Regions from separate parts of the Nonomuraea sp. NPDC050547 genome, predicted to be linked through region 4. Evidence: riboswitches for the same ligand, from Rfam matches in the RefSeq annotation. Region 4 holds a riboswitch; each other region holds the start of a gene.
What was found. A riboswitch is a leader RNA that binds a small molecule or an ion and turns the genes downstream of it on or off. The one in region 4 is predicted to bind cobalamin.

Region 1 (7,135 bases), on a different contig from region 4:
CGATGACCAGGCCGACCAGGCCGGAGCCGTACCGGCCGAAACCGGCCCAGCGCGCCAGCAGGCTGGTCGACAGGCCCTCGCGCATCCCGGCGATGCCGAGCGCGATCGCGACCAGTTCCAGAATGGCGGCGCCCAGGGTGACGGCCAGCACGGCCTGCCAGAACGTCATGCCGAGACCGAGGGTGGCGCCCAGGAGGAACTGCGACAGCGCGCTGAGCAGGCCGAAGCGCTGCACGGCGATGGTCATCCAGCCGTAGCGGGCCGACGCGGGGACGCGCTCAAGCGCGTAGTCCTCGCGGGCCAGGCCGGTGTCGGGGGGTAAGGCCGCCTCGGCGGTCGGGGGGTGCGACATCGGTGATCCCTTCCGGGTGATGTGCCAGCGGATATGCCGACGCTAGAGAAGAGATCGCGATATCAAAAGAGGCACGTCGCCCGGGAGCGTTCCGGGATGGCGGCGATCTTCGGATGGGGCGGGTCCGGGCACGTCCCGAGGCGGTAGGCCCGGCTATCGGCCGGCCAGTTCGCAGGCCTCGTCGAGGTGGTCCTCGGTGAAGGGGATCGTGGCGCGGATGCCGCTCCTTCGCGGATCAGGGCCCTCGACGTTGAGGGCCCTCCACCGCACAGCCTCCCCCCTGTGGAGAGCTTAGTAACAGTAATCACTGGAACGACTACATAATGTAGCCACTTGGATGGGCCTACTTGACGAGCCAGAGCTTCTTGCCGCAGTTGTCGGCCTTGCCGGCCCAGCAGGTGTAGGTGAACAGCTTCTTGATGCCGCGCAGCTCGAACTGGCGGATGCCGGTGACGCCGTCCCAGGCGGTGACGCGGCTCTTCCACTGGCCGTTCTTCTGGTAGCGGAACCAGGCGTAGCCCTTCTTGCCGCCGGCCTTGTCGAAGCCCTTCCAGCTGATCCGCCACACACCGGGGCCGGTCTTCTGCACGACGCCGCGGGTGTAGGCCTTGCCGTCGCTGGAGAACAGCTTCTTCCAGGCCACGATGCCCGACTGGCTCTGTGCGGCGGTGGTGGCGCTCTGCGCGTTGGCGGCGGGCGCGATGGCCAGACCGGCGGCGATCGAACCGGCGATGGCCGTGGCGGCGAGAAGCTTACGCATGATTCCTGACTCCCATCAGTGGTGGTGCCGGTGGTGTCCGGCAACGCAGAACCTAGGAAGGATCCGGAGCGACATCCGCGTCCAAATCCACACAGAGCGAAAGAACTTCGCGCCTGGTCTACGGCGTGGCGACCACCCTCACACGGCCGCTGTGGGGAGGCTCGGGACGGCGGATCCGGGGTCGGTACCGGCGAAGGCCAGCCCGATGACGAAGCCCGCGACCTCCTCAAGCTGGCGCGCCCGATCCAGCGGCCCCAGCACGGCCGGGAGTCCGCCGACATCGCGGACCAGGTCGCCGACGACGCGCAACGCCCGCGGATCGTCACCGCACATCGCCACCGTGACGGGGGGTCCGCCGCCGGCGCGGGTCCACTGGGCGGAGGGGAAGACGTTGAAGGCCTTCACGACGTGCGCGCCGGGAGCCAGCGCGGCGATCCGCTGTGCCATCGCCTCGCCGGGGCCGTTCAGCACCACGCCCACGCCGTGCTCGACGGCGTTCGTCGGATCGATCAACGGGGTTCCCGCCAGCGAGCCGCCCGAGCACGACCCCCTCGTGCTCGCCTGGCTTCGAGCCCGGCCGTCGGGCGACGATCCGCTGCTCGGCTCACTGTTGCCGCGGATCTTCGAGGCCGAGGGCGCCGGCCGCGTCCTGCGTGAGGAGCGTGGGGAACCCGTCCCCACCCGCTGGCCGGCCTTGCTCCGGCGGCTGCCGGCCGAGGGCCGGGTGTCGCGGGCGGAACTGCTCGACGGGTGCCTGCGCCGGTTCCTGCGTGGCGGGGACGAGATCGGGCTGCGCTTCTTCGTGCGGCTGCACCACCTGCTCGACCCGACGCCGCAGGAGGCCGGCGCGCGCGTACGCGACTATCTGCGGTTGCTGCCCGCCGCTCCCGGCGCGGTCGCGGAGCTGGCGCTCGCCCAGATCGGGTACGGCGGCGCCGCCGCGGCAGGCGAGGTCGTCGAGACGATCGGCGCGCTGACGTTCCGGCCTGAGGCCAGGCTCGCCCTGGAGGGCCTGCGCCGGTTGGAACGGGAGCTGCCGCATGCCGCCGAGCCGGCGCCCGCGCTGGCGGCCGCGTTCGGGCACGCCTCCTACGAGGTCCAGGGGCGGGCGGCCAGGATCGCGCTCAGGCACGCCGCCGCCTTCGCCCCGGGCGGTGCGGCCATCGCCGAGGCCGCGCCGCTGCTGCCCGCGGCGCTCGGTGTGAAGGTGACGGCCGTGTACGGCGGGAGCCCCGCCCGTTAGCCGGAGGCCTCGCGGCACTTGCGCACGGCGCCCGGCGATCTAGCGTGGGTCCCGAGACGATTGGAAAGAGGGCATCAGATGCTGCGAACCATCAGGCTCCTTTGCGCGATTGTCACGACCCTCGTCCTGGCCGTCGCCACCGGCGCTCCCGCCGGGGCGGCCGCGGACCGGGAGTTACCCGAGTCGATCCCGTTGCCCGACGGCTTCCGGCCCGAGGGCATCGCCATCGGCTCCGGCCCGCTCGCCTACTTCGGCTCGCTGGCGAACGGCTCCATCTACCGGGCCGACCTGCGGACCGGGCGCGGCGCGATCATCAGCGAGGGTCCCGGCACCCCGTCCGTCGGGATGAAGATCGACGAGCGCGGACGCCTGTTCGTGGCGGGCGGCACGGCCGGGGACGCCCGCGTCGTCGACACCCGCACCGGCCGGGTCCTGGCCTCCTACCGGCTGGCCACCGCCGCCGGATTCGTCAACGACGTCATCCTCACCCGCGACGCCGCGTGGTTCACCGACTCCGCCAACCCGGTGCTCTACAAGCTGCCGCTGCGCGGCGGACGGCTGCCCGCCGACGTGGTGCGGGTCCCGCTCACGGGCGACCTGGTGTACGGCACCGGCATCAACGCCAACGGCATCGCCGCCACCCCCGACGGCCGGGGCCTGATCATCGTGCAGTCGAACACCGGCGGCCTGTTCCGCGTGGACGGCACCGGTACCACCTCCCGGATCGACCTGCACGGCGAGTCGCTGCCGCAGGGCGACGGCCTGCTGCTGCGCGGCCGGACCCTGTACGCGGTGCAGAACCGGATCAACACCGTGGCGGTCCTGCGGCTGAACGCGGCGGGGACCGAGGGCCGCGTGGTCCGGCGGGTGACCAGCGCCCTGTTCGACGTGCCGACGACGGTGGCGGCGTTCGGGTCCCGCCTGTACCTGCCCAATGCCCGCTTCACCACCCCGCCGACCCCCGACACGACGTACGACGCCGTCGCCATCCCCCGCCCCTGACCCGGCACGCGGGCCTCATCGATCGGAGACCAAGGCCCGGCACCCGCACGGCACCACGCCCATGCACGCGGCGCATCCGATCTCCCGGCACACGCGAGATCGGATGCCCGAGCCCCGAGGCGCCCCCGGCCCGAGGCGCGACGCGCGAGATGCCACAGCCCGAACATGCCGCGGTCCGAGGTGCCTCGGCGTGAGATGACGCGACCCCATGCCGGGAACACCTCGCCGCATCACGCCCAGGCCGGGCGAGGCATGGCCGCGTGCGCGACCCGCGCAGGGCATATGCTTCCTCCTGCGGCTGGCCCGGCCCCGTTGAGGGATCGGCGCAAGAGGGAACCCGGTGTGAATCCGGGACTGCCCCGCAGCGGTGAGCGGGAACGACCGCCGTCCACGCAAGCACTGGGCTCCGGCCTGGGAAGCGACGGCCAGTAGGAACGTGTGGGACGCCCGCGAGTCCGAACACCTGCCACCGCCCGCGCGCCGCCCGGTGCGCGGCCCCCAGGGGTTCCGCGAGGGAAAAGGACCCGACGTGAGACAGCGCACCACCGTGCTCGGACGCCCGGCGACCACCACCGGCCTGTGGGAAGGATGGCGGGCGCTCGGCCTGACCGACCTCCCGCTCCACCACCCCACCTTCCGCTCCCCCGCGACCTTCGGCGTCGCGGAGGGGTCGGCGCTCACCCCAGCCACCCGCTTCCGGCTCGACCACGGCGCGCCGCTCGCCGCCTACCTGGCGGTCAGGCGGCTCGGCTTCGAGGTACGCCCGGTGCTACCCGGCCCGCTCGCCTTCCTGCGAAGCACCGGCGGCCGAAGCGCCGGCGGCCCGGGCTTCGATCCACTCAGCCTGCTGGAGGCGTTCCTGGAGCCGTACGCCGAACTGCTGGAGCGGCTGGCCACCGCCGGAGCGCAGGAGGTCCAGCTGGACGAGCCCGCACCGGCCGACCCTGCGGGCCTGCGCCGCCTGGCCCGCGTCTACCGGCGGCTGGGCGAGCTGAGCAACCGTCCCCGGCTGATGGTGTGCCTGTGCTCGGGCGAGGCCGGTCCGGCGCTGGCCGTACTGGGCGGTTCGCGGGTCGAGAGCATCGCCCTGGACTTCGTGACCGCGCCCGGCGCCCTGGACGCCCTCACCCGGATGGGCGGCCTGCCCCGCACGACCGTGGTGGCCGCCGTCGTGGACGGCCGTTCGCCGCACACCGGGCCGGTGGAATCCGCCGCGGCGACGTGCGCCACGATCTCGGGCCTCGCCGACCGGCTCGTGGTGGCCGCCTCCTGCTCACCACGCCAGCCCGCGCCCCTGGAGACCGCCGCCACCGTGGTCCGCGTAGGACTCGGCCATGCCTGAACCCTGCTGACCCCGCCACGATCTTCACGGGCGTCCGTGACGGCCATGTGACCGTCACGTGTGGACCGCTACCTCGCTCGGGGACATGCGTTTGTTCGGTTTCATGTCCGATGCCCCGGAGCTTCCGTCGCTCACCCCGAGGAGGCCGGGGGTCTACGGGCTGCGGGTGCCTGGTGCGGCCGGCCTTCGCGCCTACCGGGAACGGCTGCGCGTCGCGGATGGCGACGGCACGTCTCGAACGTGACGCCCCTCGGCGGTCGCCGGATCGTGATCCTGGGCATCCCCCGCGCTCCGCAGGGCGCCTGCCTGCGGGAGGAAGCGGCCGTCCGGAACTAGCGGTACGACATGCGGCGCACGAGCGCCTCGAACGGGCCCCGGTATCCCTTGCGGTGCATCCAGGCCGCCGCGGGAATCGAGGCCGCCCAGATGACGACGGCGACGGCGAGGCTGGCGGCGAAGCTGAGGTCGTCGCGCAGGCCCAGGGTGAACGGGTAGAAGAGCGCCACCCATACCACCGACTGCGCGAGGTAGAACGTCATCGAGCGCTGCCCGAGGGCGGCCAGGGCGGTGGTGAGGGGGCCGTGGTTGTGGCCGATGCGGACGGCGGCGAGCCCGATGGCCGCGGCCGCGCCGATGCCGCCGATGTAGCCGGTGAAGCTGTGCGCGGCGTACGTCACCCATACGACGGGCGTCGCCACGTCGGGCCAGGTGCCGACGGCCAGGAACGCCGCCGGGAGCCGTCCGACGACCGCGGCGCCGATGCACAGCAAGGCGATCCGCTTCAGGAGAGCCATGTGCTGTCCCGGCTCGTCGAGGATCTTCTTGCGGGCGGCCAGGAGTCCCCACGCCATGCCGGGGATCGCGAAGAGGATGGACACCAGGGTTCTGCCCGGCCACGCGATGGCGTTGGTGAGAAGGTGATCGACGAAGGCCGGCTCCATGTACTTCGCGATGGTGAACGGCGAGCCCTCCGCGGCCGTGGTGTAGACCTGAACGCTCTGCCAGGTGAGGAAGAGTCCCCCCGGGATCAGGGTCAGCAGGCCCAGCCGCCACAGGACGGCGTCGCGGGCGCGTACGAGGAAGGCGAGGAAGAGCATCGTCACGCCGTAGACCGCGATGACGTCGAACGGCACCAGGACCACCGCGTGTGCCAGCCCGATGACGATCAGCCACAGGCTGCGCCGGCGTAGCAGCGCGCGCACGGACGGCCATTCGCTGCCGCGCGCGTACTGACGCTGGGCCAGTTGCCCGAGCCCGTAGCCGAACAGGAAGACGAACATCCCGCGGGCCTGGTTGTCGGTGACGAGGGTGGTGAAGAAGTGGGCGATCGTGTTGAGGGCCGAGGACCCGCGTGTCCAGTCGAGCAGGAATTGCGGGGCGTGGGCCAGGGCTATGCCCAGCAGCATGATGCCGCGTGCCAGATCCGGCGCCAGGGATCGGGCGGTCGTGCTGAGGGGAGCCGGCAGGGTGGCGGAGGCGGTCACGCCGGCCCCCGCTCCGAGGCGAACTGATGCATGGTGCGTCTCCTTGTTTCTGGGTCGATGGCGCCGTCATCCGGGCGTGGGCAAGGCCGGCCGGCGGTTCTCACTTTCCGGGGTCGCGGTTGTACAGCTTCTTGGCCCACAGGTATCCGAGCAGGGCGATGACGGCGCTCCAGGCGATCGAGCGGGTGAGGCTGTCGCCGACCGGCGCGCCGGTGAGCAGGCCGCGCAGGGTCTCGATGATCGGGGTGAAGGGCTGGTTCTCGGCGAACCACCGCAGGGCGTCCGGCATCGAAGCGGTGGGGACGAAACCGCTGCCGAGGAAGGGCAGGATGATCAACGGCATGGGCAGGTTGCTGGCGGCGGCGATGTCGTCGGTGACCATGCCGAGCGCCGTGGACAGCCAGGTGATCGCGAAGCTGATCATGACCAGGACGCCGGCGACGCCGAGCCAGCCGCCCACGCCCGCGCCGGGCCGGAAGCCCACCAGCAGCGCGACGGCGACCACCGCGACGACGGCGAGCATGGTCTGGATGATGCTGCCGAGTACGTGCCCGGTGAGCACGGAGACGCGGGCGATGGCCATCGTCTTGAAGCGCGCCACGATGCCGCCGGTCATGTCGGTGGCCACCGAGATGGCGGTGCCCTGGGCCGCGCCGACGACGGTCATGAGAATGATGCCCGGCGCGAGGTAGTTGGCGTAGGCGGTGCGCGGGTCGCCGGTGCCGACGTCGATGCCGGCGCCCATGGTGCCGCCGAAGACGTACACGAACAGCACCAGGAAGATGATCGGCATGCCGGCCGCGGTCAGGGTCAGCGCCGGGTAGCGCAGGATGTGCCGGAGCTGGCGGCGCAGCATGGTCGCCGAGTCGGTCAGGGCGCGTGTCATCGTGACTCCGTGAGGGCGAGGAAGACGTCGTCGAGGTCGGGGGTGTGCACCGACAGTTCCTCCACC
Region 2 (7,135 bases), on a different contig from region 4:
GTGCTGCGCCGTCCCGGCTGGCAGGAGGGGCCGGACGACCGGTGGCGCCGCGTGCCCTCCCTGCCCGCGGCGGCCGGCGAACTGGACCGGGAGTTCCCCGGCGGGCGGGTGTTCCTGACGACGGGACGGCGGAGCCTGCCGGTGTTCGCCGGGCTCACCTCGATGTGGTTCCTGGCCAGATCGGTGGATCCGCCCGAGCCGCCGGTGCCCGCGAACGCGCACGTGCTGCTGGACCGCGGGCCGTACACCGTGGAGGGTGAGCGCGCGCTCATCGGCGGGCACCGCCTCGACGTGCTGGTCACCAAGGACAGCGGCGGCTCCATGACGAGCGCGAAGCTGGTCGCGGCCCGGGAGGCGGGACTCCCGGTGATCATGGTGGATCGGCCGCCGCTGCCCGCGGGGGTGCGGCTGGTGGAGAGCGCGGGCGAGGCGGCGGCCTGGGTTCAGGCCGGGTAGCGGCGCGGGGTGTAGACGGCGCCGCTCTCGCTCACCCGGGTGGTCGAGGAGCCGATGATCAGCAGGCAGCGCATGTCCACGTCGGCCGGGTCGAGACCGGCCAGCGTGGTGACGGTGATCGACTCCCGCGGCCCGCCGACGTCGCGGCCGATCACCACCGGTGTGCCCGGCGCGCGGTGCTCAAGCAGCAGGTCACGCGCGGCGCCCACCTGCCAGGTACGGCTGCGCGAGGCCGGGTTGTACAACGCCAGCACCAGGTCGGCCCGCGCCGCGGCGCGCAGCCGCTCGGCCACCACCTCCCACGGCTTGAGCAGGTCAGACAGGGACAGTACGCAGTAGTCGTGCCCCAGCGGCGCCCCCACCCGCCCGGCCACGGCCTGCGCGGCGGTCAGCCCCGGCACCACTCGCACCGGCACGCCGGGGAAGTCGGACGCCGCCTCCAGCACCGCGCTGGCCATCGCGAACACGCCCGGATCGCCGGAGGAGACGACCGCCACCCGGGCGCCGTCGCGCGCCATCTCCAGCGCGTGCCTGGCCCGCTCGGCCTCGACCCGGTTGTCGGTGCGGTGGCGGCGCTGGCGCGGGTTCGGCTGGACGCGGTCCACGTAGGGGCCGTAGCCGACCAGGTCGGTGGCGGCGGCCAGCGCCTCCTGCGCCTCCGGCGTGAGCCACGGCCGCCCGGCGGGCCCGAGCCCGACCACGACGACCTCGCCCGGCCCCTGCCCCGCCGGCTTCTCGGGCACGAACGTGTGCTCGGCCGGGCTCGGCAGCAGCGCCAGCGAGAAGTACGGGACGCCCTCGGGATCCACGTCCTTCAGCGGCGCGACCCGCTGGGCGCCCATGGTGGCGCGTTCCACGTACCAGGCGTCGTCCAGCCGTCCGGCCTCGGCCAGCGCGTCGCGTACCTTCTCGAAGGTACGGCCCAGCTTCAGCACCGCCGCCGAGTCGGTGGCGCGCAGCTTCTCGGCCAGCACCTCGCCGGGCAGGGTGCCGGGCAGCACGGTCAGCGTCTCGTCCCGCTCGACCAGGGGACGGCCGAGCACCGCCGACGCCCCGCTGATCGAGGTGACGCCCGGCACCACCTCGGTCGGGTAGCGGTGGGCCAGGCGCTTGTGCATGTGCATGTAGGAGCCGTAGAAGAGCGGGTCGCCCTCGCTCAGCACCACGACCGTCCGCCCGGCGTCGAGGTGGGCGGCGAGCCTGGCGGCGCACTCGACGTAGAAGTCGTCCAGCGCGCCCTGGTAGCCGCCCGGGTGGTCGGTGGTCTCCGTGGTCAGCGGGTAGAGCAGCAACTCTTCGATCTGCCCTTCCCGCAGGTACGGCAGGGCGATCGAACGGGCGATGCTGCGTCCGTGCCGGGCGGCGTGGTAGGCGATGACGTCGGCCTCGCCGATCAGCCTGGCCGCCTTCACCGTGATCAGCTCCGGATCCCCAGGTCCGAGCCCCACCCCGAAAAGCCGCCCGGCGCCCGCCGCCCGCTCGCTGTCCGCCGCCGGCTCTCTGCCCGCCGCGCGCTCGTTGTGTTCCATCACTCCACCTCGCTGGCGATGGCGTTGACCGCCGCCGCCGTCATCGCGCTGCCGCCGCGCCTGCCGCGCACCACGAGGTGCTCAAGCCCGCTCTCGGCCAGCGCCTGCTTGGACTCGGCCGCGCCGATGAACCCCACGGGAATCCCCAGCACCGCCGCCGGTCTCGGCCCGCCCTCCGCGACGATCTCCAGCAGCCGGAACAGTGCCGTGGGCGCGTTGCCTATCGCCACGACGGAGCCGTCCAGCCGGTCGCGCCAGAACTCCAGCGCCGCCGCGCTGCGCGTGGTGCCGAGCTTCTCCGCCAGTTCGGCCACGCCGGGCGCGCCGAGCGTGCAGATCACCTCGTTGCCGGCGGGCAGCCTGCGCCTGGTCACGCCGGAGGCCACCATCATGGCGTCGCACAGGATCGGCGCCCCCGCCCCGAGCGCCGCGCGCGCGTCCCCGACCACGCGCGGCGACCAGCCGAGATCGCCGACCAGGTCGGTCATCCCGCATGAGTGGATCATCCGCACCGCCACCTGGGCCACGTCGGCCGGGAGCCCGGACAGGTCCGTCTCGGCGCGGATGGTGGCGAACGAACGCCGGTAGATCTCGGCGCCGTCGCGTATGTAGTCGCTCACTTCTGCCTTTCTTGGTATCCGTCGCCGGTCGCGACCATCTCGACGACCCGGCCCTTGGGCAGGCCGCAGCGGCGCTCGCAGCCTGCCCAGTGCACGGGCAGTTCCGGGCGGCGCTCACGGGCGGCCACCCACTGGGCGGCGTCGTGCTGGACGTCGGCCAGGGACTTGGCGCAGCCGGGGCTGCCGGTGCACGCGCTCACCCCTGTCCAGGGGGAGTCCGGGTCGGTGACCAGGCCGGATCCGGTCAGGTCGGGTGCTTCGGCGAGGTCGAGGAGCACGACGGTACGCCAGGGCGTGAGCCGTACCGGGACATCGAGGTCGGCGAGCAGGCGCGCCTGGGCCGCGGTCAGGCGCCCGAGCGGGACCACGGCCTCCACCGCCACCCGCCCGTCCGGCAGCGCGACCACCCCGGCCCCGCGCGCCCGCTGCGGGGAGGCCACCGCGGCGGCGGCCTGGACGCGGGCGGCGCTGAGGCGGGCGGCGACGCGGGCGGGGCCGTCGGGGAGTTCGGCGACGCGCCAGGCGCCGCTGTCCGCGCGCTCGGCCAGGAAGGCTCGCGCGGCGGCCAGGAGGATGTCCACTCCGTCGCCGGGCGTCGAGAAGGGCGTACCGGCCAGCAGGATGCCGTCCTCGACCAGGGTGACGTCGGCGCCCAGCGAGGCGACGTCGCCGGTGCCGTCGTCCAGGGCGAACAGGAAGCGGCCGGGCAGGCCGGCCAAGGCGGGGTCGGCGCACAGGGCGCGGTCCAGCGCCTCCACGAGGGGGTGGGTGGCGAAGCCGGTCAGCCGCCCGCCGAGCGGCGAGGCGACGATGTTGCGCACCCGCTCGTGCGTCGGCGAGGGCAACAGGCCCACCGCGGCCATCCGGTCGGCGAAGACCGCCGGAGATTCCACCGCACGCACCTGGACGTTGGCGCGCGAGGTCAGCTCGATCCCGCTCGCGCCAAAGGCGGCCAGCTCACGCAGCTGAGCTGGGGTGATGGCACCGCCGGGCAGGCGGATCCTGGCCAGCGGGCCGTCCGCCGCGGCGTGCGTCTGTAGCGCTCCCGGACAGGCATCTGGGCGGAGACGTCCGGAAAAGTCGGCTATGGACACGATGAGGATGGTAACGCCAGTAGGCTCACCCTTAGGCGACGGCAATGGGAGGAAGCCGGTGAGAAACCGGCGCGGTCCCGCCACTGTGACCGGGAAGCGAACCCCACCACAGGCCACTGTCCAGCGATGGGCGGGAAGGCCGGGGTGAGCATGGATCCGGGAGCCAGGAGACTCCTGCCGTCGCGACACCTGCGAACGGGGCGAGGACCCCGAGGGAGGACTGCGGCGTGCCTGGCGTTCTGCTGCTCTCTACATCCGACACCGACCTGCTGAGCGCGCGCGCCAGCGGCGCTGACTACCGCCTGGGCAACCCCGCCAGGTTGCTCACCGACGACCTGCCCGCGCTCGTGGACGGCGTCGACCTGATCGTGGTCCGGCTGCTCGGCGGCCGCCGCGCGTGGGAGGAAGGCCTCGACGCGCTGCTCGCCGGCCCACGCCCGGTCGTCGTGCTCGGCGGCGAGCAGGCCCCCGACGCCGAGCTGATGGAACTGTCCACGGTGAGCGCGGGCGTCGTCGCCGAGGCGCACGCCTACCTCGCGCACGGCGGCCCCGCCAACCTCGCCGAGTTGCACGGCTTCCTGTCCGACACGGTCCTCCTGACCGGGTACGGCTTCGCCCCACCGGCCCCCATGCCCTCCTGGGGCCCGCTGGAGCGCGACTCCAAGGCCACCGAGGGCCCCGTGATCGGCGTCCTGTACTACCGGGCCCACCACGTGGCCGGCAACACCGCGTTCGTGGAGTCCCTGTGCCGGGCGATCGAGGAGTCGGGCGGCCGGCCGCTGCCGGTGTACTGCTCCTCGCTCAGAACGGCAGAACCGGCGCTCCTCGACGTCCTGCGCACCGCCGACGCCCTGGTCGTGACCGTCCTGGCGGCGGGCGGCTCCCGTCCGGCCACCGCGGGCGCGGGCGGCGACGACGAGGCGTGGGACGTCGGCGCGCTGGCCACCCTGGACGTCCCGATCCTGCAAGGACTCTGCCTGACCAGCGGCAAGAAGGAGTGGGAGGACAACGACGACGGCCTGTCCCCGCTCGACGCCGCCTCGCAGGTGGCCATCCCCGAGTTCGACGGCCGGATCATCACGGTGCCGTTCTCGTTCAAGGAGATCGACGAGGACGGCCTGACCGTCTACACGGCCGACCCCGAGCGAGCCCGCCGCGTGGCCGGGATCGCGGTGCGCCACGGCCTGCTCAGGCACACGCCGCCGGCCGAGCGGCGGCTCGTGGTCATGCTGTCGGCGTACCCGACCAAGCACTCCAGGGTCGGCAACGCGGTCGGCCTGGACACCCCCGCGAGCACGGTCGGGCTGCTGGCCAGGCTGGCCGAGGCCGGCTACGACCTCGGCGAAGGCTTCCCCGGGGTCGCCGAGCAGGACGGCGACGCGCTCATCCACGCGCTGATCGCCGCCGGCGGCCAGGACCAGGACTGGCTGACCGAGGAACACCTGGCGGGAAACCCGGTGCGCATCCCCGCCGCCGACTACGAGCGCTGGTACCGCACACTGCCCGCGGACCTGCGCGCCGGCATGGAACGGCACTGGGGTACGCCGCCCGGCGAGCTGTTCGTGCACGAGGGCGACATCGTGCTGGCGGCCCTGCGCGCGGGCAACGTGGTGGTCATGGTCCAGCCGCCGCGCGGCTTCGGCGAGAACCCGATCGCCATCTACCACGACCCCGACCTGCCGCCGAGCCACCACTACCTGGCCGCCTACCGCTGGTTGTCGGCGGAGTTCGGCGCGCACGCGATGGTGCACGTCGGCAAGCACGGCAACCTGGAGTGGCTGCCCGGCAAGTCGGCCGGGATGTCGGCCTCCTGCGGCACCGACGCCGCGATCGGCGACCTGCCGCTCATCTACCCGTTCCTGGTCAACGACCCGGGCGAGGGTACGCAGGCCAAGCGGCGGGCGCACGCGGTGCTGGTGGACCACATGGTGCCGCCGATGGCCAGGGCCGAGTCCTATGGCGACATCGCCCGCCTGGAACAACTCCTGGACGAGCACGCCTCCATCGCCGCCATGGACCCGGCCAAGCTGCCCGCGATCAGGGCGCAGATCTGGACGCTGATCCAGGCCGCCCGGCTCGACCACGACCTGGGCATGGCCGACCGGCCGCACGACACCGAGTTCGACGACTTCATCCTGCACGTGGACGGCTGGCTGTGCGAGGTGAAGGACGCGCAGATCCGCGACGGCCTGCACGTGCTCGGCCAGGCGCCGGAGGGGCCCGCCCGGGTGGGGCTGGTGCTGGCGATCCTGCAGGCCAGGCAGATGTGGGCGGGCAAGGAGTCGCTGCCGGGTCTGCGCCAGGCGCTCGGGCTGACCGAGGACGGCAGCGCGTCGCTGAAGGACGTGGACCGGGTCGAGGCCACCGCCCGCGCGCTGGTGGAGGCGATGGAGGAACGCGGCTGGACGGTGGAGGCCGCCGCGGCGGTGGCGCCCAGCGCCGAGGTGGAGCGCATCCTCCGCTTCGCCGCCACCGAGGTCGTGCCCAGGCTGGCGCGTACCACCGACGAGATCGACCACGTCCTGCACGCCCTGAACGGCGGGTACGTCCCCGCCGGGCCCAGCGGTTCGCCGCTGCGCGGGCTGGTCAACGTCCTGCCGACCGGCCGCAACTTCTACTCCGTCGACCCCAGGGCGGTCCCGAGCCGGCTGGCGTGGGAGACCGGCCAGGCCATGGCCGACTCGCTCCTGGAGCGCTACCGCACCGACACCGGCGACTGGCCGCGCTCGGTGGGCCTGTCGGTCTGGGGCACCAGCGCCATGCGGACCGCGGGCGACGACGTGGCCGAGGTCCTGGCGCTGCTGGGCATCCGCCCGGAATGGGATGAGGCCTCCCGCCGCGTGGCGGGCCTCGCGCCGATCCCGCTGGAGGAGCTCGGCCGCCCCCGCATCGACGTGACCGTCCGCATCAGCGGCTTCTTCCGCGACGCCTTCCCGCACGTCGTGGCGATGCTCGACGACGCGGTACGGCTCGCCGCCGGCCTGGACGAGGCCGACGAAGACAACTACGTCCGCGCCCACGTCAAGGAGGAGACGCACGGCGACGAGCGCCGGGCCACGATGCGCATCTTCGGCTCGGCCCCCGGCGCCTACGGGGCGGGCATCCTGCCGCTCATCGACAGCCGCAACTGGCGCGACGACGCCGACCTGGCCGAGGTGTACGCGGTGTGGGGCGGCTACGCCTACGGCCGCGACCTGGAGGGCGTGCCCGCGCGCGCCGACATGGAGAGCGCCTACCGCCGGATCGCCGTCGCCGCCAAGAACGTCGACACCCGCGAGCACGACATCGCCGACTCCGACGACTACTTCCAGTACCACGGCGGCATGGTCGCCACCGTCCGCGCCCTGACCGGCAAGGCCCCCGCCGCCTACGTCGGCGACAGCACCCGCCCGGACGCCGTCCGCACCCGCACCCTGTCGGAGGAGACCTCCCGGAT
Region 3 (7,135 bases), on a different contig from region 4:
GTACCTGCCGGCCGGCGCGATCACCGCCGTGACCGGCCAGAACGGCGCCGGCAAGAGCACGCTCGCCCGCGTACTGACCGGCCTGCAACGACACGAGGGCGAGGTGTCGCTGGACGGGCGGCGGCTCGGCCGGGCCGAACGCCAGCGTGTGAGCGGCATCGTCATGCAGGACGTGCAACGGCAACTGTTCACCGACAGCGTGAGCGCCGAGCTCAGGCTCAGCGGGTCCGGCGCGCCGCAGGTCGGCGGCCTCCTGCGTGACCTCGACCTCGAGTCCCTGCGGGACCGGCACCCGTTGTCCCTCTCGGGCGGGCAGCAGCAACGCCTGGTCGTCGCCGCGGCCCGGCTCGGCGCTCGCCGGATCGTCGTGTTCGACGAGCCCAGCTCCGGCGTCGACCGCCGTCACCTGCACTCCGTCGCGCGGATCATGCGCGAGCTCGCGGCCGAAGGCGTCACCGTGCTCGTCATCAGCCACGACGACGATCTTCTGGCCCTCGCCGCCGACCAGGAGCTCAGGCTCAGGGCCCTCGGTGGAGCGTGAGCGAGAAAGGTGCCGATCACCTGGCCGGCCGGGCCATCCGCGTCGGTGGGGTCGGGTCGGACCCGCCATGCGCCTGTTGAGGTATGCGTTGGGCCAGCTCACGGCGAGGTTGGCCGTGCACGGCGTGCGCCGGCTCCGCCCCTCAGGAGAGGGTGCCGCTTCGCCTGGCCCATCTCGCTGCAAGCCGGCCTGACCGGGAACTTGGGGTAGGTTGCCGTAGTTATCGCGATATATCTTGACTTGGAGTGCAACGCGACATATCGTGACTTCCCGGCGATGCGTATCGACCCCTGGAGGGACGATCTCATGAACGAACTGGTGCCTGTCCTGGTTGTCCTCTTCATCGTCGTCCTCGTGCTGCTGTCGGTCTTGCAACTGGCCCTCGTGTGCGGCGCGCCATGGGGGAGCCTGGCATGGGGTGGGCGGCACCGGGTCCTACCGGGACCACTGCGGGTTGGCAGCGGTATCGCGCTGGTGCTCTATGTCGCGTTCGCAGTCGTGGTCGTGGACCGTGTCGGATGGATCGACGTGGTGGCAGACCCCGTCGCGGGTATCGGCACCTGGGCGGTGTTCGGGTTCGCCGTGCTCAGCGTCATCCCCAATGCGGTGTCCCGAAGCAAGCCGGAGCGGTATGTGGGAACATCCGCCGCGTTCATGCTCGCCGCGGCCAGCCTCGTCGTCGCGCTCAACGCGGCGTCGATTTCGTAAGCCGTCCTCGAACACTGCGGCTGCCGACAATCCCGTCCGGCCAGGTCGTGGTCTTGGAACGGCAGCTCGGCGCCGATGCGCGGGTGAGGTTCGCTCCCGAGGACCGCTTCTTCCCGGCGGAGCTCCTGACCGCACTGCCCCGCGCGGTCCTGCACAGGCTGCGGCTTGTGGTCGGCCCGGACGCCATCCTGCGCCGGCACCGCGAGTCCGTGAGGCAGCAGCATGCCCGGACCTGTCGGCCGAAGCGGCGAGGGCGCCCAGCCGCAGTCCGTCATCTCCGCCGCCACGGCCGCCCAGGCCCACGAGTTCGGGACCCGCCTGTCCGGCGGCCGGCGCCAGCGCATCGCCATCGCCCGCGCCATCCTCAAGGACGCGCCCATCCTCGTCATGGACGAAGCCGTCTCCAGCCTCGACACCGAAAGCGAGCAGGAGGTCGCCGCCGCCGTGGCCTCCGTCCGTCGCGACCGCACCACGCTGATCATCGCCCACCGGCTGTCCACCATCCTGACCGCCGACCGCATCGTGGTACGGGAATCCCGCCGCGTCGCCGAGACCGGCACCCATGAGGCTCCTGACCGGCGATGGCGCCTACACCCGCCTCATATCCGCCCAACTGACCGGATCCGTGTCATGATGGCCGGGTAAAGGCGAGCGCGGACTGAGGAAGCCGGTGTGACTCCGGCGCGGTCCCGCCACTGTGATCGGCGAGCGGATCCCCTCGACGCCACCACCCTTCCCCGGGGGTGGGAAGGCGGGGACGAGCATCGACCCGAGAGCCAGGAGACTCACGCGGTCGCCTCCTCGACGACCTGGGGCGGATTTCCCCGGAGAGGAGCAGGCCATGGCGCCTGAAGAACGATGGCGTGCCGTCGGCCGCTCGATCCCGCCGTGAGTAGTCCCTGATCTCTCCAGAAACTGCCGGATTTGCCGTCCGGCCATTTAGTCATTCCCTTTTTGAGAATGGAGCCTGGAGTTATGGAAGCGGCGTCGGAAGAGTCCGTCCGCAGCACGCTCGAGGAAATCGCCGAATTCGGTTCGTTCTTCGCTCCGCACCTTGGCGGCGACCCCGCGGGATGGCACGACGTGAGCGCCGACTACGCGCGCGGACTCACCGATCTGGTCGAGGCGACCGCCGCCAGGTACGACACCGCCGAGTTGCGCATCGGCGCCTCCATCGCCCAGCTGAGCCACGCCGCGCGCCTCTGGTCGCCTGTCGTGGGCGCCGTGCTCACCCGCGGAGTCATCCCCGACCTGACCCGGCTCGACCGCGCCGACGACGACTCACGCCTGCGGCTGCCCACGCTCGCGGGATGGCATGCAGGGACGGAAGGCCAGGTCGCCGCCCTGCTCTACGACATGGTGGTGCGCCGCCACCTCGAACCGTTCGCGCGCGGCCTGCGGGTGAAAGTCGCCCCCGGACTCCTGTATGGCAACGCCGCCTCGGCCGTCGCCGAAGCCGGACGTGCCGTGGCAACCGCCCGCCCGGAGCTCGCCCCCCGGGCCGCTCGGCTGGTGAACCTGCTGCTGGCCACTGGCGGGCTGGCCGGGAAAGGCTCCCTCACCTCTCCAGAACTCGCGTTCCGGCGCACCACGTGCTGTCTCTATTACCGGGTGCCGGACGGCGATAAATGCGGGGACTGCGCCCTGCTGGACAAATGAATTCTTGAAATCCCGGTGAGCCTGTGCCTAAACTTCTTGCGAAGAGTTCGCAACTGCATCACTTGTGCAGAATGCCGAAGGAGGACGCACATGGCGCACCACGGTTTCGCCGAACCCGATGACCCGCAGACCTGCCTGAAGTCCCACACCCCCGCGGTGGACTCGCCGTTCGAGTGGCGTGAGGACGACGACGAGTAAGACCTGATTTCCCGGTCCCGGCACACCCAGGAAGGTCTTGCTCATGATCCGCGAAGTGCGCCGGGACCGGCCACGCCACCCTGTCGTCGCCAGCATGGTCTCGTACACCGCTGTTCAAGGGACAGAGGTGACCGGTGGCGCGGCCCTCGGTGACGAAGACGCAGCTCGCCTGGCCGCGATCGGGGAGGCGATCGAGCGCCATTGCGCCAACCAGGTGCCCGGCGGCCTGACCCGAGCCGCCCACCGAGATCTGACCGAACCCGCACTCGACCCTCGGGACTTCGCCCTCTATTCTCCCGCCCAGTACGCGGCCAAGGGCTTTCCGTTCGTCCCGATGACCCGGGAACTGGAGATCACCTGGGTGCCCGCCGAGGACCTGACCTCGGGGGAGCGGGTCCTGGTGCCCGCCTCGCTGGTCTACGTCAACTACTTCACCGGCCCACGCCGCGGCGAGCCGTACACCAACTACCCGGTCCTGGCCGGTACCGCCGCCGGCCCGACGCGGGAGCAGGCGAGGCGGGCGGCCCTGCGTGAAGTGCTGGAACGTGACGCGGTCACGCTCTGGTGGGCCGGCCGCCATGAAGCCGCCCCGCTCCCGGTGCCCGAGACGGGCCCGCTGGCCACCGCGCTGGGCGAGGCGGCGACGTCCGGGCTGACGGTCACGCCGCTGGAGATTCCATCGGAATTCGGGGCGATCGTCGCCGGGGTCTTCGTCGAGGACCGCGAGCGCGGGATCGTGGGATTCGGCAGCGCCTGCCGGGAGACCGCTGAGGAGGCCGCAGCCAAGGCGTTCACCGAGGCCATCGGCACCTATGAGACCGGCCGCGTGCTGCTGCGCCTGGATCCCGGACCACCGTACCTGCCACGCCGCGCCGACCGCCGCTACCTCGACGACCTGCGGCGCGGCTGGCGTTCGGTCAACGACGTGCGCCTGCACGTCCAGCTCTACCTGGATGTACGCCTGCGGGGCGAGACGCTCGACCGCTTGCGCCACCCCGCAGGATCGCCCGCCAGGGGCGCGGCGACCTTCCGGGCCTACGCCGTGGACCTCACCGTCGCAGGCATGGACCTGCACGTCGCCCGGGTCATCGTGCCCGGCCTGTCCTGCAACGCCCCGGCCGCGTTCCCGTTCATGGGCGGGAGCCGGATCCCGCCGTCATCAGATCTGACACCGGTGCCCCTGCCCTTCGCGTGAACCCAGGAGGAGACGAAGACATGCGGCTCGGACTTGCGATGGGCTACGGCGGCGAGCCGATGGAGGAGGTGCTGCCGGCGATCCGGCACGCCGAGAGCATCGGCGTCGACTCCGTGTGGAGCGTGGAGGAGTACGGACCGGACGCCGTCAGCGTGCTCGGCTACCTGGCCGCCGTGACCGAGCGCATCGAGCTGGGCACCGCGATCATGCAGATCCCGGCCCGTACACCGGCCGCCACGGCGATGACCGCGATGACGCTGGACGTGCTGTCGCGCGGCCGGTTCCAGCTCGGCCTCGGGCTGTCGGTGCCGTGGATCGTGGAGGGCTGGCACGGCCTGCCGTACGACCGGCCGCTGCGCCGCACCCGGGAGTACGTCGAGATCGTGCGTAAGGCCATCGCGCGCGAGGAACGGGTGGAGTACGCCGGCGAGCTGTACCGCCTGCCGTACACGGGTGCGGGCTCCACGGGGCGGGCGCGGCCGATCCGCTCGGAGATGACACCGCTCCGGCCGCGCATTCCGCTGTATCTGGCGGCCATTGGGCCCGGCAACCTGTCGCTCACCGGTGAGCTCGCCGACGGGTGGCTGTCGGGGATGTACGCGCCCGAGCACGAGGCCGCGATCCTGGCTCCGCTGGACTCGGGCATCGCCGGGGCAGGTCGCGCGCCGGGGGATGTGAAGATCTGCCCCATTCTGTACGTCGCGCACGCTGACACGGTTGAGGCGGGGCGGGAGCGGTTACGCCCGCTCTACTCCCATCTGATCGGCGCGGCTTCGCCTGGCGTGCGTAACACCTATGCCGACGTGGTCGTCCAGATGGGGTACGAGGGCGCGGCTCACGACATCCGTAAGCACTTCGCCGCCGGTGACCGTGATGCCGCCACGGCCGCGGTGCCCGACCGGCTGCTCGACGAGGTGGCCTTGATCGGCCCGATCGAGGCCATGACCGAGCGGCTCGCCGTGTGGCGGGAGTCCCGGGTGGACACGGTCATCCTGCTCGACCGCGACCCGGCCTTCCTGGAGGCCGCACGGGCCGTGCTGTGAGACGGATGTGGGCGCTGACGGTGCCGTTGCTGGTGGCGGGGCTGACGCAGATCGTCGTCAACGTCGTCGACACCGTCATGCTGGCCCGATACTCCACGACCGCGCTGGCCGCCTTCGCGCTGGCCGCGCCCGTCTACCTGATCGCCCTGGTCGTGGTGCGTGGCTGGGCCACCGCCGTGCAGATCAAAGTGGCGCAGGCGCATGGCGCCGGCACACCCGCGGCGGTGATGCGAGTCGTCCGCGTGGGGTTGGGCACCTCGATCCTGGCCGGGGCCGCGATCGGCGCCGTCCTGTACGCCGTCGCCGGATCGGCGCTGACCCTGCTGGGTGCCTCCGCCGAGCTGGCGGGGCCGGGGGTGGAGTACCTGCGGGTGCTGGCGTTCGCGGTGCCGTTCGCCGCCGCCTCCTTCACCCTGCAGAGCGCCTGCTCCGGAGTCGGGGTGACGCGGGCGGCGATGTGGCACGCGCTGCTGGTCAACGCGGTGAACCTGCCGCTCGGGCTGTGGCTGATCTTCTCCGCGGGTCTCGGCGTCACCGGCGCGGCTCTGGCCACCCTGGCGGCCACCGTCGCCGGCACCGCGTTCCTGCTGGTGTACGGCCGCGCCCGGTTGCCCCGGGTGGCCGCCGACGGCCGGCCCGTGGCCGGGGAACTGTGGCGGATCGGCTGGCCGGAGATGAGCGCGATGGGCGTCGGCTACCTCAACGAGGCGCTGCTCGCAGGCTTCGCCGCCCGGATGGGCACTCTGGAGCTGGCCGCGTACCGGATCGTGGACAACCTGCTGCTCATCGTCTTCACCGTGATGGCCTCGGCCTCGGCGTCCGTAGTCATCCTGGCTGGGCAGGAGATCGGCGCGGGCCAGACGGACCGGGCGGTGCACCGGCGGCGCACCGGGACCCGGCTACTGCTGATCGTCTTCGCCGTGCCGGCCGGGTCGCTCCTGCTCGGCGGTACCACGGTCCTGTCGTGGTTCAGCGACAACCCCGAGGTCGTCGCCCTGGCCTGGCAGGTGGTGCCGCTGGCCATGCTGAGCCTGGCGCCCATGGTGCCCGCGATGGCCTCCGGCAGCTTCCTGCGCGCCCAGGGCGACACCCGCTCGGTGATGCTGGCCAACGTCGCCTGCGACTACCTTCTGCTCATCCCACTCTCCTGGCTGCTCGGCCTGACCTTCGGCCTCGGGCTGCCCGGGATCTATCTGGCGTGGAACGCCTTCGCGATCCTCCTGGCCGTGCTTCTTGGGCTGCGTGCCCGGCGCGGCTCAGTGATGTCGACCACCCATGAACGGGGAGCATGATGAGATGGGTACGTCGGATCGCCGCGTTCGGCCGGTATTCCACCAGCCCGGCCGGTGTGGACGCGACGGCGGTGAGGCGCTCGGAGAAGGCTGCGCGAGAAGCGGCCACCTGAGCACCTCCTTGGCGGAAAGCGGAGATGAGCACTCTCGGCGGCCGGCGCAGCTGTGACGAACCCAGGCCTGTCATAGGAGGTAGCGCAGCCACAAGTAAGGGGTGACCAGCGCCACGGTGACCAGGGCGACGATCAGTCCGTACTTGGTGAACTGCCAGAAGCTGATCGGGGTGCCGTTGCGGGCGGCGATGCCGATGACGACCACGTTGGCGGCAGCGCCGACGGCGGTCGCGTTGCCGCCCAGGTCGGCGCCGAAGGCCAGCGCCCACCACAACACCTGAGCGCTGTCGTTGCCGCCCGAGGCTTGGACGAGGTCGGCCACGATCGGGCTCATGGTGGCCACATAGGGGATGTTGTCCACGATGGCCGACAAGGCGGCCGAGGCC
Region 4 (7,135 bases):
GGCCAGGCCGTACACGAGGAAGAGCGCGAGGAGGGCGCCGGCGAAGGCGGCCAGGGGCAGCGTCAGCGCGCCGAACACCGACAGGTTGAGCACCATCACGGCGACCGCGCCGACGGTGCCGCCGGAGGAGACGCCGAGCAGCATCGGGTCGGCCAGCGGGTTGCGCACCAGCGCCTGCAGGGCCATGCCGCAGACCGACAGCCCGGCGCCGACGACCGCGCAGAGCAGCACCCGCGGCAGCCGTACGTCCATGACGATCGTCTCGCGCACGGCCGGCCAGGTGGGCTCGCCCAGCGGCAGCCGGAGCCGGTGCAGCAGGATCGACCAGACCTCCCCGAACGGCAGGCCGACCGAGCCCGCCGCGACGCCCGCCGTCGCGGCCAGCAGCAGCGCGGCGGCGAGCACCGCGAGGATCAGCGGGTACGGCGCACGCCGCACCGCCCGCGTCACTTGAACCGGTCCGGATGGATCTGCCGGGCCAGCGCCTCCACCCCGGCCGGCACCCGCACCCCGAGCACCGCCGACGACAGGGGCAGCACGGCGAACCGCTGCTTCTTGATCGCGGGCACGTCCTTGAGCGCTGGGCTGGCCAGCAGGAACTTCTTCTTGGCCTCGACCGTGGTCTGGCCGTAGTCGTAGATGACGATGACCTCGGGCGCGCGCTCGGCGACCTGCTCGAAGGAGACGTTTCCCCACGCCTTGGGCAGGTCGGCGAAGAGGTTGGCCCCGCCGGCCAGTTTGATCATCTCGTTGCCGATCCCGGCGCCGCCCGCGGTGAAGGCGGTCTTGTCGCCGGAGTCGTAGACGAACACCTTGGCCGGCTCGACGTCGCCGAGCTTCTTCGCAACGCCGTCCAGGACGGTCCGCATGGCGCCGATCTGCCGCTCCGCGCGCTCGCCGACGCCGAAGACGCGGCCGATGGTACGGATCTCCTCCTCGGCCTGGGCCGCGGTGACCGGGCCGTTCGGGCATTCCTCGGAGTTGACGTGGGTGTCGATGCCGGACTTGGCCAGCACGTCCCGGCCGCGGCCCTCCTTGGCGTCGAAGGCGCTCTCGAAGCCGCCGTAGACGAAGTCCGGCTCGGCCGAGAGCAGCGCCTCGAAGGAGGGGTACTCCTTGGCCAGTACCTTGATCCGGTCATAGGCGGCCTTGTACTCGGGCAAGATCGCGTCATCGAGGTAAGCGGTGCCCGCCATCGACTTCTCCAGCCCGAGCGCGAGCATGATCTCGGTGGCGTGCTGGTTGAGCGCGACGGCCCGGCGGGGCGGCCGCTCGTAGGTGGTGCTGACGCCGCAGCTGACGACGGTGACGGGGAATCCCGCGGGGACTCCGGCCGCCTGTTCGGCGGCCGGTGCGGGAGCGCTCGCACAGCCGGCCAGCAGGGCCGAGGCGACGAGCAGGGGTACGAGCGCGCGCGGGCTCGCGGGGAAGGGCATGCCGTCCACCGTTCCTCTCATGGGGAGATCCGCCCCAAGGTCGTGAGGTGGCGACCGCGTGAGTCTCCTGGCTCTCGGGTCAACGCTCACCCCGGCCTTCCCGCCCGCAAGGGCAGTGGCTTCGTCGGGGCTCGCTCGCCGATCACAGTGGCGGGACCGCGCCGGATTCACACCGGCTTCCTCGATCCGCCGTCGCCTATTTCGGGATCTATCGTGGCATATCCGGAGGGCTGCCAACCAGGCCGTACGCCTTCATGATCTACTGACCTGCGGGAATGCCGAGGAGATATTCGGGGCAGCGTGCACCTCATGGGGGAAAATTCTAAGAAGCACGCTATTCGCGCGGCCGCGGCCGCCGCCGCGCTGTTCACGATCACGGCCTGCGGTTCCGGGGGCGCCCAGAACACCGCCGGCCTCGCCGTCCAGAGTCCTGCCACACCGCCGGCCGATCCCAGCGACATGGGCTCGCCGGACGCCGGTACCGGTGCCGACGACGTCAAGAAGGCGGGCGAGGCCGCGCTGGCCGCCGTGGAGGGCACGGTCACCGGCCTGGACTCCGACGAGGGCGTGTGGAAGGTCACCATCATCGGCGCGGACGGCGCCGAGAGCAAGGTCCGGGTCGACGCGATGACCTGGAAGGTCGTCGGCACGCCGTCGGCGGAGGCCGACGACGACGCGGAGAAGGCCAAGCACAAGGCGCAGGCCGAGGCGGCCAAGACCACCTACTCCGACGCCGCGGAGAAGGTCGCCGGCGAGTACCCGGACGGCAAGATCACCGAGCTGTCCCTGGACAGGGACAACGGCACGGTGGTCTGGGAGGCCGACGTGACCGCCGCAGACGGGACCAAGGCGAAGGTCAAGATCAAGGCGGACGACGGCAGCGTGGTCTCGCCGTCAGCCGAGCCGGAATCGACCGGCTGACGCACATGACGGGCTGAGGAGGCGGCGCTACCCGGCCAGCGCCCGTCGCGCGTAAGCGCGCACGTCCGCGTCCGGATCGCCCAGCGCCGCCTCCAGTGCCGCGCCCGCTTCGGCCGTGTCCGCCCAGCGGGTCAGTGCCAGCACGGCCGCCTTGCGCACGTCGAGGTTCTCGTCCGACAGCGCCGCCACGAGCGGCGCCGGCGCACTGGCGCGGTCGGCGGCGGCGAGCGCGCGGGCCGCGCCCACCCGCACCTGCCACCGCGGGTCGTCCATCGCCTGTACGGCCGCCGCCACCAGCGGCCCGCCCGCACCGGCCGACGACTCCAGGGCGGCGGCCCTGACCAGCGGGTCGGCGTCGGCGGCCAGCGTCTCCAGCACGGGCGCGGGCTTGCCGATGATGCCGAGCCCCTTGGCCACCCAGACTCGTACCTCCCGCGACGGGTCGCCGGCGGCGGCCGCTACCAGGTCCGGCTCGTCCAGCGAGACCAGGCCGCGGATGGCCTCGATGCGCACCCGGTGGTCGGCGTCGGCGATCGCGGCGGCGAAGACGTCTCTGCCGCCCAGGCGCAGCGCGCGCAGCAGGTCCAGGGCGGTGGCGCGGACGAGCGCGTCGCCTCCGGCCAGCGCCGCGTCCAGGTCGAGGGGCGGGCGGAGCACCTCGGCGAGCTCGCGCAGGCCGGTGGCGGCGGCCCGCCGTACCGTGCCGTGCTCGTCGGCGAGGGCGGCGACCAGGGCGGGGCCGGCGCCGTCGGGGACGGTCTCGGTGCGGGTGGCGATCGCGGCCCTGCGCACCTTGGGGTCGGGGTCGGCCAGGTAGGGGGCGAGCTGCTCGGTGGTGGGCTGTTCCTCGGCCAGGCGGTGCAGCTCGAGTATGCGCGGGGAGCGGCGGCCCACGCCGGTGCGCTCGGTGGTGACGGGGGCGGCCCGCCGTACCGGGGCGGAGGTGTGCGCGGCCAGGACGGCGGGGGCGGCGGCGGACGGCGCGAACTCCTCGACCGGGACCAGGTAGGGCTCGACCGGGCGCTTGAGGAACTCCATCGCGCCGTCGGCGCGCTTGCGCAGGTTCAGGTGGAACAGCCACGCGCCGTCGTCGCGGGCGGGCAGGTCGGCGCGGTCGTGGTAGAGGCCCCAGCGGCTCTCGGTGCGGGTGAGGGAGGCGCGGGCGGCCATCTCGGCGCAGTCGCGGATGAAGTCCACCTCGGCGCAGCGCATCAGCTCGTGCGGGGTTCGGGCGCCCATCGAGGCGATCTCCTCGCGCATGCGCTCGAACGACTCCAGCGCGAGGTCCAGCCTGGCGGCGGTCTTGGGCGGGGCGACGTAGTCGTTGACGAAGCGGCGCAGCTTGTACTCGACCTGCTGCTGGGGCGGCCCGTCCGGGTTGCGCAGCGGGCGGTAGACGAGTTCGTGGGCGGCGCTCACCTGCCCCTGCGGCAACGTCGCGGGCACGGGCGTGGCCGCGGCGGCGGCGTGGGCTCCGGCCAGGTCGCCGAAGACGAAGGCGCCGATCATGTAGTTGTGGGGGACGCAGGCCAGGTCGCCCGCCGCGTACAGGCCGGGCACGGTGGTCCGGCCGTGCTCGTCCACCCAGACGCCGGAGGCGGAGTGGCCGCCGCACAGGCCGATCTCGGAGATGTGCATCTCGACGTCGTGGGTGCGGTAGTCGTGCCCGCGCCCGGCGTGGAAGGTGCCCCTGGTCGGCCGCTCGGTCGAGTGCAGGATCGTCTCCACCGCGCTGATCGTCTCGTCCGGCAGATGGGTCAGCTTCAGGTAGATGGGGCCGCGGGCCGAGGCGATCTCGGCCGCCACCTCCGCCATCATCTGGCCCGACCAGTAGTCGGAGTCGACGAAGCGCTCGCCCCTGTTGTTGACCTGGTAGCCGCCGAACGGGTTGGCCACGTACGCGCAGGCGGGCCCGTTGTAGTCCTTGATCAGCGGGTTGATCTGGAAGCACTCGATGCCGCTGAGCTCGGCCCCGGCGTGGTAGGCCATCGCGTAGCCGTCGCCGGCGTTGGTGGGGTTCTCGTAGGTGCCGTACAAGTAGCCGCTGGCCGGCAGGCCGAGGCGGCCGCAGGCGCCGGTGGCCAGGATCACCGCGCCCGCCCTGACCGTGACGAAGGCGCCCGAGCGGGTGTCGAATCCGGCGATCCCCACCGCCCTGCCGTCGTCGACCAGGACCCTGACGGGCATGACACGGTTCTCGATACGGACCTTGTCCCGGATGTCGCGCCTGCGCAGCACCCGGTAGAGGACCTTCTTGACGTCCTTGCCCTCCGGCATCGGCAGCACGTAGCTGCCCGAGCGGTGCACGCGCCGCACGGCGTACTCGCCGTACTCGTCCTTCTCGAACTTCACGCCGTAGCGCTCCAGGCGGCGGACCATCTCGTGGCCGCGCGTGGCCGTCTGGTAGATCGTCTTCTGGTTGACGATGCCGTCGTTGGCGCGGGTGATCTCGGCGACGTAGTCCTCGGGGGTGGCCTTGCCGGGGATGACCGCGTTGTTGACGCCGTCCATGCCCATGGCCAGGGCGCCGCTGTGCCGTACGTGGGCCTTCTCCAGGAGCAGGACGTGGGCGCCGCGCTCGGCCGCGGTGATCGCGGCCATCGTGCCGGCGGTGCCGCCGCCGACGACGAGCACCTCGCACTCCAGCTCCAGGCGCTCGCTCAGCTCGGGGATCTTCATCTACAGCTCCTTCAGCACGCGGGCGCGCAGGTCGTCGCGATCGTCTTCTGGGCGGACCTCGATCACCGCGCGCAGCGCGCCGCCGCCGATCACCGCGACGCGGTCGCCGAGCAGCAGCGCCTCGTCCACGTCGTGGGTGACGAACACGACGGTGGCGCGGGTCTCACGCAGCACTCCGAGCAGGAGCCGCTGCATCTCGGCGCGCGTCTGCGCGTCCAGCGCGCCGAAGGGCTCGTCCATGAGTACGGCCCGCGGCGCCCCGGCCAGCGCGCGGGCGAGTTGCACCCGCTGCCGCATGCCGCCGGACAGCTCGCGGGGCAGCAGGCCGGCCGACCCGGTGAGGCCCACGCGGTCCAGCCAGGACGCCGCCGCTGCCCGGCGCGCGGCCCGCGGCACCTTCCTGAGCGCGAGCGGCAGTTCCACGTTGCGCCGCACGGTCCGCCAGGGCAGCAGGCCGTCGTCCTGGAAGACCATGGCGCGATCGGCGGAGGTGGCGGCCACCACGACGCCGTCGGCCAGGACCCGGCCGGCGGCGGGCGCCAGCAGCCCGGCCAGTGCGCGCAGCAGCGTGGACTTGCCCGACCCCGAAGCGCCCGCCACGGCCAGCACCTCCCCCGGCCGGATCGCCAGGTCCAGCTCGCGCAGCACGGGCGCGCGGCCGTAGCCGAGGGTGAGCGCTTCGACGGCGAAGGCCAGCCCGCGCACGGCGGGGGGCCGCTCGGTCAGCGTGGTCACGTGACGCTCCCTTCCCCGCGCGGCAGCCAGCGGGTGACCCGGCGCCCGGCCAGCTCGACGGCGGCGGAGGTGAGCCAGCCGAGCAGGCCGATGGTGGCCATGCCGACGATCACGGCGGGGTAGTCGACCAGCGTGTAGGAGTTCCAGGTGCGGTAGCCGACCCCGAACTCGCCGGAGATCATCTCCGCGGAGATCACGCAGATCCAGGCCACGCCCATGCCGACCGACAGCCCGCCGAACACGCCGGGCAGGATGCCGGGCAGCACGACGTGCCACAGCACGTGGCGGCGACCGGCGCCGAGCGTCCTGACCGCGTCCTCCCAGAGCGTCGGCAGCGCGCGTGCGGCGTGCCGCGTGCTCACCATGATCGGGAAGAAGGCGGCGGCGAAGGTGATGAAGACGATGCCCTGCTCGTCGGCGGGGAACAGCAGGATCGCGATCGGCACCAGCGCGATGGCCGGGATCGGCCGCACCACCTCCAGCAGCGGCAGCAGCAACGGCCCCGCCCGGCGCGAACGGGTGACCAGCACGCCCGCCGCGACCCCGGCCACGGCGGCGATGGCGAAGCCGGTGAGGATGCGCAGCAGGCTCTGCAGCAGGTCGAGGTAGTACAGGGAGGTGGTCAGCTCGGCGGCGAAGCGCACCGCGACCTCGTCCAGTGACGGCAGCCGGTCGAAGCGCAGCCACAGGCGGGCGTCGGTGACGGTGAGCACCTGCCACAGCGCGGCGGCGGCCAGCAGCGAGCCGATCCTGGCGGCCTGTCTCATCGCGCCGCCTCTTTCTCCAGGGCTTCGGCGTAGGTGACGGGCTTGGCGCCCGGGTGCGCCGCGCGGTAGGCGTCGGCGCCGTCGCGGGTGGTGAAGGGCAGGTAGTCGCCCTTCTCCCGGAGCCAGACCGACTTGTCGGCGAACCAGCGGGTGCCGGTGGCGGCGTCGGGCACGTACGCGGCGCGGACCTCTCCCGCCCCGGCGGCGGCGATCTGGCGCAGCAGGCAGGTGGGGGTGGCGGCGGGCCGGGTGCCGCCCGCCGCCAGCCACAGCTCCGAGGCGGTACGCGGGTCGGTCACGGGGACGCCGCAGGCCGGATCGGCGCCGGTGATCTTCGCGGGGTTGGCGGTCGAGGCGGTGTCGGCGTCGTAGGCGGGGCCGTACGCCTCGCGGAGGTAGGAGTCGTTGACGAAGCGGGAGAGGTCCACCCCGGCGAAGTCCTGACTTATGCGCTTGAGGTAGGGAATGTCGTGCTGGTGGGCGGCCTTCAGCTGCGGCTTGAGCGTGACGTCGAACGTCGCGATGCCGCCGGGCCCGTTGTACAGGTAGACCACCTCGGGCGGCAGCCCGGTCGCCTTCGCCACCAGCTCAGCCGCG

Region 1: linked by a shared signal. The riboswitch ahead of ACIBHY_RS52775 (hypothetical protein) and the one ahead of ACIBHY_RS04485 (ABC transporter substrate-binding protein) in region 4 are both predicted to bind cobalamin.
Region 2: linked by a shared signal. The riboswitch ahead of cobN (cobaltochelatase subunit CobN) and the one ahead of ACIBHY_RS04485 (ABC transporter substrate-binding protein) in region 4 are both predicted to bind cobalamin.
Region 3: linked by a shared signal. The riboswitch ahead of ACIBHY_RS40035 ((2Fe-2S)-binding protein) and the one ahead of ACIBHY_RS04485 (ABC transporter substrate-binding protein) in region 4 are both predicted to bind cobalamin.

What each region holds. Positions count from the first base shown of each region.
Region 1 is NZ_JBITGW010000036.1:9,608-16,742, forward strand. Features, by position in the region: gene ACIBHY_RS52750 (purine-cytosine permease family protein) at 1-352, opposite strand, end outside; gene ACIBHY_RS52755 (hypothetical protein) at 696-1,112, opposite strand; gene ACIBHY_RS52760 (hypothetical protein) at 1,251-1,625, opposite strand; gene ACIBHY_RS52765 (hypothetical protein) at 1,666-2,355, shown strand; gene ACIBHY_RS52770 (SMP-30/gluconolactonase/LRE family protein) at 2,434-3,357, shown strand; cobalamin riboswitch at 3,640-3,843, shown strand; gene ACIBHY_RS52775 (hypothetical protein) at 3,887-4,699, shown strand; gene ACIBHY_RS52780 (DUF418 domain-containing protein) at 5,032-6,183, opposite strand; gene ACIBHY_RS52785 (ABC transporter permease) at 6,284-7,069, opposite strand; gene ACIBHY_RS52790 (ATP-binding cassette domain-containing protein) at 7,066-7,135, opposite strand, start outside.
Region 2 is NZ_JBITGW010000015.1:287,723-294,857, reverse strand. Features, by position in the region: gene ACIBHY_RS34515 (cobalt-precorrin-6A reductase) at 1-456, shown strand, start outside; gene ACIBHY_RS34510 (precorrin-2 C(20)-methyltransferase) at 444-1,985, opposite strand; gene ACIBHY_RS34505 (precorrin-8X methylmutase) at 1,985-2,605, opposite strand; gene ACIBHY_RS34500 (precorrin-3B synthase) at 2,602-3,699, opposite strand; cobalamin riboswitch at 3,691-3,896, shown strand; gene cobN (cobaltochelatase subunit CobN) at 3,927-7,135, shown strand, end outside.
Region 3 is NZ_JBITGW010000019.1:126,443-133,577, reverse strand. Features, by position in the region: gene ACIBHY_RS40050 (ABC transporter ATP-binding protein) at 1-541, shown strand, start outside; gene ACIBHY_RS40045 (hypothetical protein) at 848-1,249, shown strand; gene ACIBHY_RS40040 (ATP-binding cassette domain-containing protein) at 1,472-1,894, shown strand; cobalamin riboswitch at 1,858-2,057, shown strand; gene ACIBHY_RS40035 ((2Fe-2S)-binding protein) at 2,225-2,908, shown strand; gene ACIBHY_RS40030 (YcaO-like family protein) at 3,150-4,301, shown strand; gene ACIBHY_RS40025 (LLM class F420-dependent oxidoreductase) at 4,322-5,344, shown strand; gene ACIBHY_RS40020 (MATE family efflux transporter) at 5,350-6,636, shown strand; gene ACIBHY_RS40015 (ArsB/NhaD family transporter) at 6,820-7,135, opposite strand, start outside.
Region 4 is NZ_JBITGW010000001.1:954,746-961,880, reverse strand. Features, by position in the region: gene ACIBHY_RS04490 (FecCD family ABC transporter permease) at 1-438, opposite strand, end outside; gene ACIBHY_RS04485 (ABC transporter substrate-binding protein) at 447-1,457, opposite strand; cobalamin riboswitch at 1,497-1,619, opposite strand; gene ACIBHY_RS04480 (PepSY domain-containing protein) at 1,746-2,357, shown strand; gene ACIBHY_RS04475 (fumarate reductase/succinate dehydrogenase flavoprotein subunit) at 2,385-5,036, opposite strand; gene ACIBHY_RS04470 (ABC transporter ATP-binding protein) at 5,037-5,771, opposite strand; gene ACIBHY_RS04465 (ABC transporter permease) at 5,768-6,538, opposite strand; gene ACIBHY_RS04460 (ABC transporter substrate-binding protein) at 6,535-7,135, opposite strand, start outside.